4 regions of the Vibrio paucivorans genome follow, and region 3 is predicted to be linked to each of the others. Evidence: predicted binding sites of a transcription regulator. Region 3 holds the regulator's gene; each other region holds the start of a gene.
What was found. The regulator PurR, encoded in region 3, represses purine synthesis genes. The targets are predictions, from matches to a motif close to TNANGNAAACGTTTNCNTNA.

Region 1 (4,216 bases), 320 kb from region 3:
CCATGGATTGGAAAGTCACTATGCGGACCGGTAAACCTCATGTCAAAGTTTTCAGTGAAGAGAAAGACCGAGCGGTGTACGTATTGGTGGATCAAAGGCAATCGATGTTATTTGGCAGCCAATATAAAATGAAGTCAGTAATAGCGGCGGAGTTGAGTGCACTGCTAGGTTGGATTTCGCTAACGGCAGGAGACCGCTTAGGTGGGGTGTCGTTTACCGATAATCAGCAGATGTTGTTTAAACCAAGTCGATCTAAGAACGATTTCTCCAGATTCTTACGTAAGCTAGTCGAGCACAACCACATGCTCAAAGTGGGGAAAAGTGCGGTGAGTTTAAGTGACTCTCTTAATCAGCCATTAAAGACGATAGCGAACTTACAAACCAAAAACACCCTAATTGTATTAATTAGTGACGGGCGTGGGTGGGATGATACGACCACCAAATACGTGAAGGCGCTGAGCCAGCAAAACGAATTGGTTGTGGCTCATGTCACCGACCAGTTGGAGTTGGATCTGCCAACTCATACTTACAGTGTGGTCAGTGATGGACAATCTCAATTTGAAGTGGACTTGTCTGAACATAAACAGCAATTTGAACAAGCGATCAAACAGCAAATTGAGGCTGTTGATGCAATACGTTCGAAATATGAAGTGCCGTTGTTCCCGATCTCTACGCTGGTGGATGTGGATTATCAGCTGAGAAAAAGCCTAGCGAGAGGTTGAGGTTCAACCAACAAAAATGCCAGTAGTTTATGTAACCACTGGCATCGCGTATCGGGTGGGGAGCTGGTGAGACTATCGGCTCTAGCCGTGGCGCACCGAGTAGCGCGTTGGTTTATGGTTCATCGCCAGGACCACGTTGAGCGCGACTGCGCCGAGCACCGACAGCAAAATTGTCATCGGTGGTACAAAGAAGAATGAAGTCATTAGAATTGCCATGTCGATAGCGAGCTGGCTTTTTCCTACTGATATACCGAACTTATCTTGAATAAACAGACACAGTACATTGAAGCCCCCTAGGCTAGAGCGATGTCTAAATAGGATCAGCATACCTAGTCCCATCAGCAGTCCGCCAGCAATGGCACAATACACTTCATTGATCTTGTCGAGTGAAATAAATAAGTACAAGTGGTCGGCAAATACCGACACCATCGCACCTGAAATCGCACTGTTAATGGCGAATCGACGGCCAAATCGCTTCCATGCGAGTAAATAGAATGGACAGTTGGCTACAAAATACAGCGTACCAAAAGAAACTGAGACCAATTGGCTCAGCAACAGTGCTAATCCAGCCGTGCCACCAGTCAACAGACTCGCAGACTGCAAGAAGAATAAGCCTTGAGCTACAAGGAAAGTCCCTGTCAGGATTGCCATCCAGTCTTCTTTACGTGTGTGTTTTTCCATCAATTTTAAAATTAACTGCTCTATAATGGCGTGCATAGTAAGGAAAAGTTGATATTTTCGGTAGCTAGAGAGGCAAATTTAAGGTAAACCTATGTAATTATCGTTTTACAGGGTGTAAAGCGTAAATTTGACAGGGGTTTGCGAGTCAATTCAACTTTGTGACTCATCATGACAAACCTTCTATGTCATTATGAAAAAACTGCATGAGAAAAATTCAAATTTTCTCTTTATGACCTAGATCAAATTATGTAGAATGCGCACCATTAGCTTGATGCAAACGTTTGCGTGACGACTTTTGCGTAGATTATAGCGGCATTAAGTGGTTTTTTTGAAACTTTCAGTACAATCTGAGTCAGGAGATACAGATGCTTAAGCGTGATATGAATATCGCTGATTACGATGCGGATCTATTCGCAGCAATCCAAGAAGAAACTCTTCGTCAGGAAGAACACATTGAACTTATCGCTTCGGAAAACTACACAAGCCCACGTGTAATGGAAGCTCAAGGTTCTCAGCTAACAAACAAATATGCTGAAGGTTACCCTGGCAAGCGTTACTACGGTGGCTGTGAGTACGTAGACAAAGTGGAAACACTGGCTATCGACCGTGCATGTGAATTGTTTGGTGCGGAATACGCGAACGTACAACCTCACTCAGGTTCTCAAGCAAACAACGCAGTATACATGGCGCTACTGAACGCAGGCGATACGGTACTTGGTATGAGCCTAGCACACGGTGGTCACCTGACTCACGGTTCTCCAGTAAACTTCTCAGGTAAGCTTTACAACATCATTCCTTACGGTATCGACGAAGCAGGCCAAATCGATTACGAAGAGATGGAAAAACTGGCTATCGAGAACAAGCCTAAGATGATCATCGGTGGTTTCTCTGCTTACTCTCAAATCTGTGATTGGAAACGCATGCGTGAAATCGCAGACAAAGTTGGTGCGTACCTATTCGTTGATATGGCACACGTTGCCGGCCTAATCGCTGCAGGTGTTTACCCTAACCCAGTACCACACGCGCACGTTGTTACAACAACAACACACAAAACGTTAGCAGGTCCACGTGGCGGTCTTATCCTTTCTAACGAAGGTGAAGAGCTGTACAAGAAGCTGAACTCAGCGGTATTCCCAGGTGGTCAAGGTGGTCCTCTAATGCACGTTATCGCAGGTAAAGCAGTAGCGTTCAAAGAAGCACTAGAGCCAGAATTCAAAGAATACCAAGCTCGCGTTGTTGCAAACGCAAAAGCAATGGTAGCGGAGTTTATCGCACGTGGTTACAACATCGTTTCAGGCTCAACAGAGAACCACCTGTTCCTAGTTGACCTAATCGATAAAGACATCACAGGAAAAGATGCAGATGCAGCACTAGGTGCAGCAAACATCACAGTAAACAAGAACTCAGTACCAAACGATCCTCGTAGCCCATTTGTTACATCAGGTATCCGTATCGGCTCTCCTTCAATCACTCGCCGTGGTTTCTCTGAAGAAGATGCGAAGAACCTAGCAGGTTGGATCTGTGACATCCTAGATAACATGGGTGATGAGTCTGTTATCGAAGCGACGAAAGCAAAAGTACTAGAGATCTGTAAGCGTCTACCAGTTTATGCTTAATTTTTCTTCGTAGTGATTTGAACTTCGTTGTCGAGCATGCTCACTTACATTCGTAAGCTCCGCGTGCTCTCCTAGAATTTCAAACAACTACTTTGAAAAATGATGATACTTGAGGCTCCTTTTTAGGGGCCCTTTTTATTGGTCGATATTATCCAGATAGTGAGCAAATTTCTGTGTCGCACATACTCAGTTGCTAGCGCAAACTCCGTGTAAGCTCCTTGAACTTTGCTCATCTACTTTGAAAAAGAGTTTTAAAGGTCCCTGTTGGGGCCTTTTTACTTTTGTGAGGAGCTGCACTGTCGAATAGGCTCACTTACATTCGTAAGCTCCGCGTGCTCTCCTAGAGCTTCAAACAACTACCTTAAAAAATGATGTAAAGCTCCTTCTTTGAGGCTTTTTTGTTAGAGCTTGAGAGGGGATAGGGCGATGATTGGAGCTTCTTCGAATACGAAAAAGGGCAGGTGTTTATCACCTGCCCTTTGTAATGAGTACGGTAAATGTTGGTTACTTAGCGATGCTCAGTAACGTGCCTGATTTACACTTAAACGAGTAGTATTTGCGGCTCTCGTTGAATTTACCCAATCCTTCACCATCACAGTAGTCGATATTGATGTCGCGCATCGTCTCGAGTGTTTTCTCGCTAGTTAGGGCGAACTTAGAACCATCGGAACATACGATGCGTACGCGGCCGTCGTCGCTTACTGAGTAAATGTCTACCTCGGTATTACACAGTTCAAAAGAAGCTTCGCGAAAATTGTCTTGCTGGGTGTTGGATGCACAACCGGCAGCAAAGGTCGCTGCAACAAGTGCCATCAGTCCGAGTTTATTCATTGTTAATTCCTTAGCTACCATTAACTAGATAGGTGAATTTGGCTTTATTTTAAGGTAAGCCTATAGAACAAAATGCATAGATTCAAGCGGATGGATAGCAAGATTCGCCTTCGTAGGAACAAAAAAGCCGATATCTCAGATATCGGCTTTTTAATTGGAATGGAAGTCTATTTAACTTCTTCACCTTTCGCCTGTAAGTCGGCGTGGTAAGAAGAACGAACAAATGGACCACAAGCAGCGTGGGTAAAACCAAGCTCGAGTGCGATTTCTTTTAGTTCATCAAACTCTGCTGGTGGAACGTAGCGTTCAACTGGTAAATGGTGACGGCTAGGAGCTAGGTACTGACCCAAAGTTAGCATGCTGACA
Region 2 (4,216 bases), 890 kb from region 3:
GCGCTTTCTAAAGAGCACGCTCTGGCTAACTTACTTCCTTGCGACAACATCTTCGCCATTGAAAGCAAGTGGTACAAAGATAACCCATTAGTCATTCGCGGCCCAGGCGCAGGCCAGGAAGTCACCGCGGGTGCAATTCAATCTGATTTGAATCTGCTCTCAAGTCTTATCTAATTTTCCGTCATGTCATAAGACTTCTTTCTTTGGCACTGAGGCTGGCTTATCGCCAGCCTCACTTCTTCTATATATATCTTCATTTTACTCACCTTGCTATATTGAAACTTCCTCATCTTAAACATGAAGAAAATTCATAGTCACACTGTTGACATTAAATCGTATTCAATACATCCTGTGGACATATAGACGTCTAAACGTCAATTTAAGGATTTGAGATATTTGTTTGTGGTTGAGATTGCCACAGGGAGAGTAAGATGGGTTACACACACGCAGGTCATATCGACGCTTTAAACCAGAACGTTGCAGAGCTTTCTGACAACATCAATGTTTCGTTCGAGTTCTTTCCGCCAAGCAGCGAAAAGATGGAAGAAACACTATGGAACTCCGTTCATCGTTTAAAAACGCTTCAGCCAAAATTTGTGTCTGTCACCTATGGTGCGAACTCCGGTGAGCGCGATCGTACTCACTCCATTATTAAAGAAATTAAAGACCAAACAGGTCTCGTTGCTGCACCGCACTTAACGTGTATTGATGCTTCTCGTGAAGAACTGATTCAAATCGCAGACGATTACTGGAACAACGGCATTAAAAATATTGTAGCGCTACGTGGTGATATTCCACCGGGTGGCGGTGCTCCAGAGATGTACGCTTCTGATCTTGTTAAGCTACTCAAAGCTCGTCATGACTTTGATATATCGGTAGCCGCATTTCCAGAAGTACACCCTGAAGCAAAAAGCGCACAATCCGATCTGCTTAACCTGAAGCGTAAAGTGGATGCTGGTGCTAACCGTGCCATCACTCAGTTCTTCTTTGACGTAGAAAGCTACCTTCGCTTCCGTGACCGCTGTGTTGCTGCGGGAATCGACGTTGAGATTGTTCCAGGGATTCTACCGGTTTCAAACTTCAAGCAAGCTTCTCGCTTTGCCGCACAAAACAATGTAAAAGTGCCGGGTTGGATGGCAAAACAGTTTGAGGGCCTAGATGACGACCCGACAACTCGTCAACTCGTTGGGGCGAGCCAAGCAATCGACATGGTGCGTATTCTAAGCCGTGAAGGAGTGAAAGACTTCCACTTCTATACACTTAACCGCGCAGAAATGACTTACGCTTTATGCCACACCCTAGGTGTTCGCCCACAAGCGTAAGCACTCTATCTCAAATCCCAGACACAAAAAAGCCAACATAATGTTGGCTTTTTTGTGTCTGGCGTTCATTGTTTTTACAATGAAGTGGTACGAAAGTTTTCTTATTCAACTTCGTCCATTTTACCCAGTAGGTTACGGATGCGCTCTTGCCAAGCCGCATGTTCTTGCTGCATTTGTTGCGCTTTTTGCTCTAGCTCTTCACGGTTTGCTTTAAGCTCGTTCGCTTCACTCGCTAGTTGCTCTTTCTCTTCTTTTAGCTCTTCCACTTCCATTTGTAGAAGTGCAATTGTATCTACTGCGGTTTGAATTTTTGCTTCTAGCTGTTCTAGTACTTCAAAAGACATCTTAGCCTACCTTTCATGTTGTTCGGTTGAGTTGGACCCTTGCCTCCATTCTACTCAGCAGTTCGATGAGAAACACGCCCTATATTCGATAATGTGCGTCATTTGCCTAAAAAAACGCCGTATATTGACAAACACTTGACTTAGCAAAGCCTCACTGTCGAATTCATGGCTAATTTGATTGAGATTGATCTCGATTAAACGAAAAGGCAAACGTTTCCTTTTCGATGTGATAAAATCGCGCCGAAAAATTCCCCTTCCCTTTTTTAGATTGGAGTCACCATGAAACGCGATTTAGCAATGGCATTTTCACGTGTTACAGAAGGCGCTGCATTAGCAGGCTACAAATGGCTAGGACGAGGCGATAAGAACGCCGCGGACAATGCTGCAGTCGAAGTAATGCGTAGCTTGTTAAACAAAACTGAAATTGATGGCGAGATCGTAATTGGTGAAGGTGAGATCGATGACGCACCTATGCTATACATCGGTGAATCAGTAGGCGTTGGTGGCGATGCCGTCGATATTGCTGTCGATCCAATCGAAGGCACTCGAATGACTGCTATGGGGCAATCAAACGCACTTGCAGTGCTTGCTGCTGGTGAGAAAGGTAGCTTTCTAAAAGCACCGGATATGTACATGGAGAAGCTGGTTGTTGGCCCAGGAGCAAAAGGCTGCATCGACTTAAACAAGCCACTCAAAGAGAACTTAGAAAACATCGCGAAAGCACTCGGTAAGTCACTCGACACTCTAGTGGTGACTACTTTAGCCAAGCCTCGCCATGATGAAGTCATCGCTGAAATGCAAGCAATGGGCGTTCGAGTCTTTGCTGTGCCAGATGGTGACGTAGCAGCGTCAATTCTAACCTGTATGCCAGACAGCGAAGTAGACGTTATGTACTGCATTGGCGGTGCACCTGAAGGCGTAGTCTCAGCTGCCGTTATCCGCGCACTCGATGGCGATATGCACGGCCGCTTACTTCCTCGTCATGAAGTCAAAGGCGACAGCGAAGAAAACCGTATCTACGGCGCTGCAGAGCTTAAGCGTTGTGAAGAAATGGGCGTAACGGCTGGTATCGTGCTAAAAATGGAAGACATGGCTCGCAGCGACAACGTGGTATTCTCAGCAACAGGAATCACCAAAGGCGACCTACTGGAAGGCATCACTCGCCAAGGAAACATTGCCACTACCGAAACGCTACTGATCCGTGGACGTTGCCGTACCATTCGCCGTATTAAGTCGATTCACTACCTAGAGCGCAAGGATCCAGAAGAGCGTAACCACATCCTTTAAGTCACTCATAGAGATTAAAAAAGGCTTCGTATGAAGCCTTTTTGTTTGTTAGCGAGCGCTTATTTCAATGCGGTGCCCTTCTGTGTCTGGAACGAAATCAACGAAGTTATCTATCGCTCCCAAGGCATCTTCTTGATAGTGAGTAACATAGAGTAGCTGGCTTAGATTCGCTTGTGCAATACGGTTCAATGCACAGTGGACCAACTTTCGATTGATAAAGTCCAAGCCCTGATAAGGCTCATCTAGAATCAACAATGCTGGCTGTTTAATCAAAGCACGGCCGATGAGCAATAAGCGCTGCTGCCCATAATCCAAAGCGCGGAAGCTTTCCCTTTCTAACGATCGCATCTCTAACGCATCTAACCAGTGCTGAGCTTGTTGGATCTGTTTTTTACTCGGTTGTTCATACAATCCAATCGAATCAAAAAATCCCGACAGTAAAACATCGAGTGCGCTGCAGCCTACTCGATATTGCAGGTGTAAGGCGGAAGATACGATACCTATCTGACGTTTCACATCCCATATACTTTCGCCACTGCCACGTTTCATCCCCAACACTGTAATGTCATTACAGTAACACTGCGGATGGTCACCCATAATTAAGCCCAGTAACGTACTTTTACCGCAACCATTAGGGCCTCTAACTTGCCAATGCTGGCCTTGTAATACTTGCCAGGTTAGATCTTTAAATATCAAACCATCGAGGTATTCCACTTTTACGTTACGCATATCAATGAGTGGGTTCGGAACATCTTGCTGCTGATGATAAGACTCTAATAGCTCAAAGACACTGCCACCTTTTTGCTGAGACAGCTTCTGAATATGCTGTTTTATCGGGTGGTTATGCCACTCTTCAAGAGTCATCTGTTGCGTGAGAGAGCGGTGATCAAACAAGGCTACGTGATTGATGCATGAAGGCAACTCATCTTCGCGTGAAGTAATGACCAACAATTGCATTTGCTGAGCGCAGAGATTAAGTAACTCGCTCAGAGCGGCTCTATAGGCAACGTCCAAACCTGCATAGGGTTCATCAAGTATCAGCAATTGCGGCTTAGTCACTAATGCTCGCGCTAACATGACTCGCCTTGTTTCGCCTGTCGATAGCTGCTTAAAGTGACGCTGACGTAAGGTATTGAGATCTGTCTTTTCGATGACGTCATTAAGTTCAGATTCGGTACACCCCATCTCCAAAATCAGTTGTTCGACGGTCGAACCGTAGTCGATGCTATCTTGAAAGTCGGTTTCATCTTTCGCCAATTGCTC
Region 3 (4,216 bases):
TGCCGGGTAGCATACCTAGCTGACTAACCAAGTAGAAGCGGCTAGTACGAATTGGGCTTAAGCCCATTAAAAGGTTAATCAAAAAGAAAGGGAATACGGGAATAAGCCTTAACGAAAATAGATAAAATGCGCCGTCTTTCTCTACACCATTGTTGATGACTTGCAGCTTCTCGCCAAACTTATTTTGTACCCAGTCACGCAATAGGTAACGTGAGCTTAAAAACGCGAGGGTAGCACCAATAGAACTGGCAAATGAAACCAGCAGTAGACTGGTCCAAAAACCGAATAATGCAGCGCCTAGCAGTGTGACGACAGCAGCTCCTGGAATTGAAAAAGCGGTGATGGCGACGTAAGCCAGAAAGTAGCTGATCGCTGCAATGAGGAAGTTTTGCTCAATAAAGCTACCTAAAGCTTCTTGCTGTGCTTTAGCGTTTTCAAGCGTGAAGTATTGACCAAAATTCATGGCCAAAATAATAATCAGTGCGACGAATACCACGCCAAATACTAGCTTTTTGTTCATTTTTTATTCTCCGACCTAAAGATACGTTGGCCGCTCTACCTGCTATGTCTTCTTAGTATAAAAGTAGATAAAGTACTTGCAGAGAGATTGGTGGCGAATTCTCGCCTAGTATCAAGAAACTGTTTGAATTAAGACAGGTTAAGTGGAAAGAAAATTTCAGCAGATACAAAAAAACCGGCACAGAGTGCCGGTTCTATGAACTTTTCTTGGGTTAGCTGAGTCGATTAGCCAACTCTTCACGACGCGATTGTGGAATGACTGACCAATGAGTCCCCTTAATTGCCCCTTCAAGTGCCCATAGAAGCTCTAAACCAACATCCGAAGTATGGGACTGCTTAATGGCTTTAAATGCTTCTACCGCGCCAGCTTCTTCCAATTGCTCAACAGACTCGATTCCTGCCTTCTTGAGCATCCTTTCGGTCGCTAGTCTTAGGTTTGGAAGATCTTTTAGTCGATTCGGTTTCGACTGAGCTTGAGACTCTTTTTCAACCTTTGCTGCTTTAAGAGCTGCAATGGCCTCATCGAGCGTAGCTTTTGGGTTTGCCTGCCAATCGTCTGGCAATGCGAAGTATTTTGTAACGACAGGGAATCCACGTTTCTTATATACATAAGGCTCGTAGCCTTGTCCTTTGTATTTTTTTGCGGCTGAATCGTCTGCTCGGATGTGCAACTTATCATTTACAACAAGAGCGAACATTGTCTCGTCAACAAAGATGCCGAAACCGCCAAACATTGAACGGGATTTTACACGGCCTAGTTGTTCAAACAGCCGCATTGAGTCTTTTAGTACTGGTTTGTCCATGCTGTATATTCTCGGTGTATGTGAATACGCCACCAAATCAGGTCCGAGAGGTTAGCAAAAAAATGCAGAAACTGTGTCAGTAAGGAGTAAAGTTGTGTATGCATAGTTTGCCATCGGCAACCCCGCTACCATAGCAAGTAAATGCCGTAGGCCGGAAGCTTTGCGTCCCAAACTTTCGAATGGTTTGCCCTGTGCGTGACTTCTAATTCAAGAGTAATTAAAAATCTGAATAAGTATCACATTTGGATGTTGTAAATGTGATATGTGTTCCATAAATAAGACTAAGCTATGCGCCTTGCGTATCTCTGAACTACCACGTAAAGCACATAGGTTATTAATCTTGCTAACTATTTAGTCAGGTCTTTTACGGTACTACGCTCAACAATCTCTGGATGCATTTCAAAGACACGCTTTTCGTGTTCTTTGTCTTTAATACGCTCTAGCAAGATCTCAAAGGCATTTTTACCCACGCGACGTTTCGGTTGGTGGACCGTTGTTAGCGGAGGAGAGAAGTACTCAGCAAGTTCGATATTGTCGTAACCAATAACAGACATATCTTCTGGTACTCGAATCCCTTTTTGTTGTAGACGGCTCATCAAGCCAAATGCCATGGTGTCATTGAAACAGAATACGGCAGTTGGTTTGTGGTCCATTGCTGCAATTTTATCTGCGGCAAGCACAGCGGTATCACACTCAAAGTTACCTTCTAAGATCCAATCTTCGTTAACCGATAGATTGGCTTCACCTAAAGCACGTTTGAATCCTTGGATACGTTCTTGGCAGGCTGCTTTCTCAAAGTGGCCACTTAGGCAAGCAATGTCTGTGTGACCACGATCGATAAGGTACTTAGTGGCTAAGTAGCCACCTTCTTCCGAATTATCGATAATTTTATCGGCTTGAGAGCTTTCAGGGCCCCAGTCCATGATTACTTTTGGAATATCGGCATGTCGATCCAACATTTCTAGTAGCTCTTCAGTTAAGTCAGAACACATGACCAAAATACCATCTACGCGCTTTTCAGCTAGCATGCGGATATAGTCACGCTGCTTTTCGTAAATGCCACCGGTGTTACACAAAATGAGCGTGTAGCCTTGGCGGTAACAGTAGCTTTCAACACCATCGATTACTTCCGAGAAGAATAGGTTAGTTGATTGAGTTACTAACATGCCGATGGTACGGGTCGTATTACATTTCAAGCTACGAGCAACGGCACTTGGAGCGTAGTTAAGCTCTTTAACTGCTTCCATCACTTTTTCTTGGGTTGCTTCAGCAACAAAGCGAGTTTTGTTGATTACATGGGAAACAGTGGTAGTTGATACGCCAGCTAAGCGAGCAACATCTTTAATTGTGGCCATAAGGTTCTGTCCTATTGAGAACTGCTGCATATACTGGCTTACCCCTTGGCTCACCGCAGCAATCATTATTGTCAGCTCCTAGTTAATGGTTACATCAAAGTAGTAAAAACACAAAAACCGCTTTTAGCCAGCGGTTCGTATTTCTACCCAGGAAACTGAGTCAATTTCATTTTTAATCGTTTGCGGTCACGATTCTAGACCTCAAACGTGGCGCAAGCAATGAAAAAACCGTCAATAGCAGTGATCTATCACTACAATTGACGATTTTGTCGCTAGCTAGGGAGTGGTGAAATTACTCGCCGGCGAGGTAGTGGCAATCTAGCTCTAGGAAAGACACTAATAGAGATGCTACCGCAGCGTAGAAGCCGAATTCATCGAGTGACTGACACTTGGTCGAAAATTGTGGAACCCAAGAAAGGATCTTTTCTCGGATGAACTTTTCTTGTTCGAGCAGTGCATCATCAAGGTGCTGTTCTTGTTCAAGTTCGTTAGAGCGAATAATCAAGTTACCAAGGAAGTCTAATTCGATCGCAATGTGATCTGCTGGCTCGTTAAGTGAAGCGCTGACAGCAATACTATGTTCAGCCATTAATGACGCCATTTCTTTGGCGGGCTCGTCATTCAATAGACCCGATTTACCGATGTACATAGACGCATAAGGCAAAGCGGATTCTTTGTCTGATTTCAAAAATAGGTCGCAGAAATCTGCAGAGAGCTCTAACTGTGCGTCTTCACGGTCATTTAGACGGTTGAGCGCGTCAGTCATCTTGTCGATAGACGGTTTTAGAGTTTCATTTTCACCAAGCCCTGCGAGGAAAGAGCGAATTTCTGGGGTTTGATACTGTTCAATATCCGTTTCGGTCAGTTCTTTAGCAAATAAGCTAGATAGCCACCAGTATATTTCAGCTCTTTTTTCGTTAAATGCTTTTGTTTCTTGCATTGTTTTAGCTCCAATTCGAGGTATGTCTTTAGTTTAACTAATAAAGATGAATAGCGGTAACTACATGTGTGAATAAAAATAGAGAGATATAGTGAGATATGAATAGCGAGTCTAAGGTTGTTTTGAATCAATAAAAAATCACCTTTCTTACTTTTGAAGTAGCATTTTCTAGAATTGTTACTGATTATGAATAGAATAGTGTTGTTAAAGTTAACCTGAAATCAAGATTAAGTGGTCTAGATGAGCTATCACGTATTAGTTGTAGAAGATGATGCTGTTACTCGCAGCAAGCTAGTGGGATACTTTCAAAATGAAGGTTACACCGTTAGTGAAGCCGAAGATGGCGTGCAAATGCGAGAAGCGTTGGAAGAAAACTCTGTCGACTTAGTGATGTTGGACATCAATTTGCCGGGTGGTGATGGATTGATGCTGACAAGAGAGTTACGTAGCCAGTCAGATATTGGAATCATTCTGGTGACAGGGCGCACGGATAGCATAGACAAAATTGTTGGGCTCGAAATGGGCGCCGACGATTACGTTACTAAACCTTTTGAACTGCGCGAACTGTTGGTTCGTGTGAAAAACCTGCTGTGGCGAAT
Region 4 (4,216 bases), 1.0 Mb from region 3:
AGTGGTTTAATCACTCCACGAGCCGCGCCGCCCGCTCCAATTAAAAGAATGCGCGCACCTTTCAATGGCACTTGGTATTGCAATAAGTCTTGCACCAACCCTTCACCGTCTGTGTTATCACCAATGATTTCACCGTCATCTAACTTTTTCAGAGTGTTCACGGCTCCTGCAAGTTGAGCCCTTTCTGTCAATCGATGTGCAAATTGGTACGCTTCTTCCTTAAAAGGTACGGTCACGTTGCAGCCTTTACCACCTTCCGCAAAAAAGCGAGTTACCGCTTCATTAAAGCTATCTTTTTCTGGGCAAGCAGTCTTATAGGTGAGCGATTGATTGGTTTGACGAGCAAATAGTGTGTGGATAAAAGGTGATTTACTTTGTTTGATGGGATTACCGAACACTACGTATTGGTCTACTTGCTGAGTCATATCCTTGCCTGTCGGAAATAAAAAGGGTCAATGCGAACCATTGACCCTATCACTATCCCTATAAGGAAGAAAGTCTTACCACTCTCTAGGTTTGAGGTAATGATCGTATAACTCTGCTTCTGGTGAGCTTGGCTCTACTTGGTAAGCGTATTCCCAGCGCGCAAGAGGAGGCATAGACATTAATATCGACTCCGTTCGCCCCCCACTCTGTAGGCCAAACAAAGTACCTCGGTCGTAAACTAAGTTAAATTCCACGTAACGGCCGCGGCGGTACAATTGAAACTGACGCTCTCGCTCACCAAATTCAGTATGTTTACGACGCTCAATGATTGGTAAGTAGGCGTCTGTATAGCCAAGGCCAACTGCTTTCATGTACTCAAAGCACTTATCAAATGGCCACTGATTCAAGTCATCAAAGAACAAGCCACCCACACCTCGAGTTTCATCTCTATGTGGTAGATAGAAGTACTTATCACACCAGGCTTTATGCTCAGAATACACATCACTGCCAAATGGCGCGCAAATTTCCTTCGCTGTGTTATGCCAGTACTGGCAATCTTCCTCAAATGGATAGAATGGCGTTAAGTCGAAGCCGCCACCAAACCACCAAATCGGCGCTTCACCTTCTTTTTCAGCAATGAAGAAACGAACATTGGCATGCGATGTTGGAATGTAAGGGTTGTTCGGGTGCATCACCAACGACACTCCCATCGCTTCAAACTTACGACCTGCTAATTCAGGGCGATGTGCTGTTGCCGATGCTGGCATTTGTTTTCCCTTAACATGAGAAAAGTTCACACCACCTTGCTCAAATACATCACCGTTTCGCATAACACGAGTACGACCACCACCACCTAAGCGCTCTCCTGGCTCGCGCTGCCAAGCGTCTTCTTCAAACTGAGCTTTGCCGTCCGCCTGCTCAAGTTGATGACAAATAGAATCTTGCAGCTCCATTAAGAACTGCTTTACTGCTTGCTTATCTATGACTGACATATTTATTCCTTTGACAGGTCGTTAGCCGACACTCTACCCCTGTCTTAGTATTTTTGATGTTTTCGCGTCGCGAATCTCACTCGGCTTCTCTCTGCCACCGGTTTCTCCAGCAAGAATAACCACCAGCTTATCGCCTAATTGCTGCTCAACCTCTGCAGTTGTCATACAAGGAGGCTGCCCCGTCAGATTCGCGCTGGTAGAGGTTAACGGCTTTCCGAAGGCATTACACATTTTTTGTACCAATGGGTGATCAGTTACTCGCACAGCTATTGAGTCGAATTGGCCTGAAACCCAGTCAGAAACTCGTTCGCTCGTCGGCATAATCCAAGTCACAGGGCCAGGCCAAGTAGCCTGCACCTTCTTTAGCTGCTCTTCGGTCAACTGTGATTCATCGATATAAGGTAGTAGCTGTTCATAGTTGGCAGCGATAAGTATCAAGCCTTTTTCGACTGGACGCTGTTTTAACTGCAACAGCTTTTCAATCGCCTCTGGGTTATCTGGGTCACACCCCACACCAAATACACCTTCCGTTGGGTAAGCGATGACTTCGCCTTGTTTGAGTGCGTTGAGCGCTTGTTCAAAGTTATCCACTATGACTTCCTGTTGTTACTTTTATGTTTTCTATAAATGATAAGTGTACAAATAATCACTTTCAGTGCCTAAAGCTATTTGTTTATAAAATGTATCAATTGAAATTTAGAATGACGCAAACGTTTGCTTGAAATTATTTTCCCCGTATAATGCGCACAAATTATCTGCTCATCCATTTTTGTAGCTTTAAGGAGTTTGAGATGAAAGTCGGCATTATTATGGGTTCTAAATCTGATTGGCCAACCATGAAACTAGCCGCTGAAATGCTAGATAGTTTCGGCGTAGAGTACGAAACAAAAGTTGTTTCTGCACACCGAACTCCTCAACTTCTGGCTGATTACGCCAACAGCGCAAAAGAGCGCGGTCTAAAAGTGATCATCGCTGGTGCTGGCGGCGCAGCTCACCTACCAGGAATGACAGCAGCCTTCACCGCACTACCAGTTCTAGGTGTCCCAGTTCAATCGCGCGCGCTAAGCGGCCTTGATTCTCTATATTCTATCGTACAAATGCCAAAAGGTATTGCTGTAGGGACGCTTGCAATTGGCGAAGCAGGTGCAGCTAATGCGGGTCTGCTTGCCGCACAAATCATCGGTACATTCGATGACGCCGTAATGGAAAAAGTTGAAGCATTCCGTAGCGAGCAAACTGAAACGATTCTAGCGAATCCAAACCCAGCAGAGGATTAATCTCATGCACGTTTTAGTACTGGGAGCAGGCCAATTAGCTCGTATGATGTCTCTTGCTGGTGCCCCTCTCAATATTGAAATTTCAGCGTTTGATGTCGGTAGCGAAAATATCGTTCATCCACTGACACAAACGGTGATCGGCCATGGCTTAGCCAATGCGATTGAGCAAGCTGACATTATCACGGCTGAGTTTGAGCACATTCCCCATGATGTACTCGAAGTCTGTGAGCAAAGCGGTAAGTTCTTACCGAGTGCAGAGGCCATCAAAACGGGTGGTGATCGCCGTATCGAAAAGGCATTACTTGATGCTGCAGAAGTGAAGAATGCTAAGTATGCCGTCATTCAAACTCGCGCCGATTTTGATGCTGCGATTGAATCTGTCGGTATTCCTATGGTACTCAAGAGTGCATTAGGGGGCTACGATGGTAAAGGACAGTGGCGCCTCAAGGATATCGCACAAGCCGACGCAATTTGGCCTGAAATGGAAGCTTGCATTCAAGCTTCAGAAACCCAAGCTATTGTCGCTGAAGAGTTTGTCCCATTTGACCGAGAGGTGTCATTGGTGGGTGCGCGTGGTAAAGACGGCAGTGTCGCGGTATACCCGCTCGCTGAAAACGTTCATACCAATGGCGTACTGAGCCTATCTACAGCGATTGATAACCTTGAACTTCAACAGCAAGCGAAACAAATGTTCACCGCCGTAGCGAATCGCCTCGATTATGTAGGTGTACTTGCTCTCGAGTTCTTTGACGTACAAGGTCAGTTACTGGTTAACGAAATTGCGCCACGAGTCCACAACTCTGGTCACTGGACGCAGCAGGGTGCTGAAACCTGTCAATTTGAAAACCATTTACGCGCAGTGTGCGGCATGCCACTTGGTAGCACTCAACTGATTCGTACTACCTCTATGATCAACATCCTCGGTGAGGATACTTTGCCAAGCGAAGTGTTGGCGATGGAGGGCTGTCATGTACACTGGTACGGGAAAGAAAAACGTACTGGACGTAAGATGGGTCACATCAACGTTTCTGCTGAGTACACCGCAGAGCTGCAACGTAAGCTTTGCGCACTGGCTGATATCTTGGATAAAGAAGCCTTCCCTGCTGTACATGAGTTTGCTCAGAAGCATTGCTAGTACCCAAGGCAAAACTAAACACCAATCGAAAAAGGCGCCCATGGCGCCTTTTCTTTATATACCCATGTTATTTTTCCAGAGCACTTTGAGTGTGATGACACTTTCGATCTGCACATTGATACTTAGTGCCACTGGCGAGTTTCTTCTCAATAAGTAGGCCAAAGCCACACTTCTCACACAGGCCTTCAATAGGAGGCTGGTTCACGGCAAACTTACACTTCGGATAGTTATCACACGCATAAAATAATTTGCCAAAGCGCGTTTTTCTCTCGACCAAATGCCCTTTATGGCACTCAGGACAAGCATGCTTAGGTTGTTCTTTCTCGGGAGCCTGATCCAGCGATTCTATGTGATGACAATGCGGGTAGTTGCTACAACCAATAAAC

Region 1: the regulator PurR is predicted to act here: its motif matches at 1,673-1,692, upstream of glyA (serine hydroxymethyltransferase).
Region 2: the regulator PurR is predicted to act here: its motif matches at 1,869-1,888, upstream of glpX (class II fructose-bisphosphatase).
Region 4: the regulator PurR is predicted to act here: its motif matches at 2,121-2,140, upstream of purE (5-(carboxyamino)imidazole ribonucleotide mutase).

Annotation. Positions count from the first base shown of each region.
Region 1 is NZ_CM133230.1:769,678-773,893, forward strand. Features, by position in the region: gene ACXABW_RS03695 (DUF58 domain-containing protein) at 1-722, shown strand, start outside; gene ACXABW_RS03700 (YitT family protein) at 804-1,403, opposite strand; gene glyA (serine hydroxymethyltransferase) at 1,769-3,019, shown strand; gene ACXABW_RS03710 (hypothetical protein) at 3,524-3,850, opposite strand; gene lipA (lipoyl synthase) at 4,018-4,216, opposite strand, start outside.
Region 2 is NZ_CM133230.1:200,653-204,868, reverse strand. Features, by position in the region: gene ACXABW_RS00960 (bifunctional aspartate kinase/homoserine dehydrogenase II) at 1-174, shown strand, start outside; gene metF (methylenetetrahydrofolate reductase) at 432-1,322, shown strand; gene zapB (cell division protein ZapB) at 1,424-1,666, opposite strand; gene glpX (class II fructose-bisphosphatase) at 1,946-2,953, shown strand; gene ACXABW_RS00940 (ATP-binding cassette domain-containing protein) at 3,002-4,216, opposite strand, start outside.
Region 3 is NZ_CM133230.1:1,088,426-1,092,641, forward strand. Features, by position in the region: gene ACXABW_RS05190 (TVP38/TMEM64 family protein) at 1-520, opposite strand, end outside; gene ACXABW_RS05195 (TfoX/Sxy family DNA transformation protein) at 732-1,322, opposite strand; cyclic di-GMP riboswitch class I at 1,435-1,521, opposite strand; gene purR (HTH-type transcriptional repressor PurR) at 1,670-2,677, opposite strand; gene torD (molecular chaperone TorD) at 2,970-3,617, opposite strand; gene torR (two-component system response regulator TorR) at 3,858-4,216, shown strand, end outside.
Region 4 is NZ_CM133230.1:67,739-71,954, reverse strand. Features, by position in the region: gene aroE (shikimate dehydrogenase) at 1-425, opposite strand, end outside; gene hemF (oxygen-dependent coproporphyrinogen oxidase) at 501-1,418, opposite strand; gene ACXABW_RS00310 (L-threonylcarbamoyladenylate synthase) at 1,452-2,009, opposite strand; gene purE (5-(carboxyamino)imidazole ribonucleotide mutase) at 2,210-2,695, shown strand; gene ACXABW_RS00300 (5-(carboxyamino)imidazole ribonucleotide synthase) at 2,700-3,830, shown strand; gene ACXABW_RS00295 (topoisomerase DNA-binding C4 zinc finger domain-containing protein) at 3,898-4,216, opposite strand, start outside.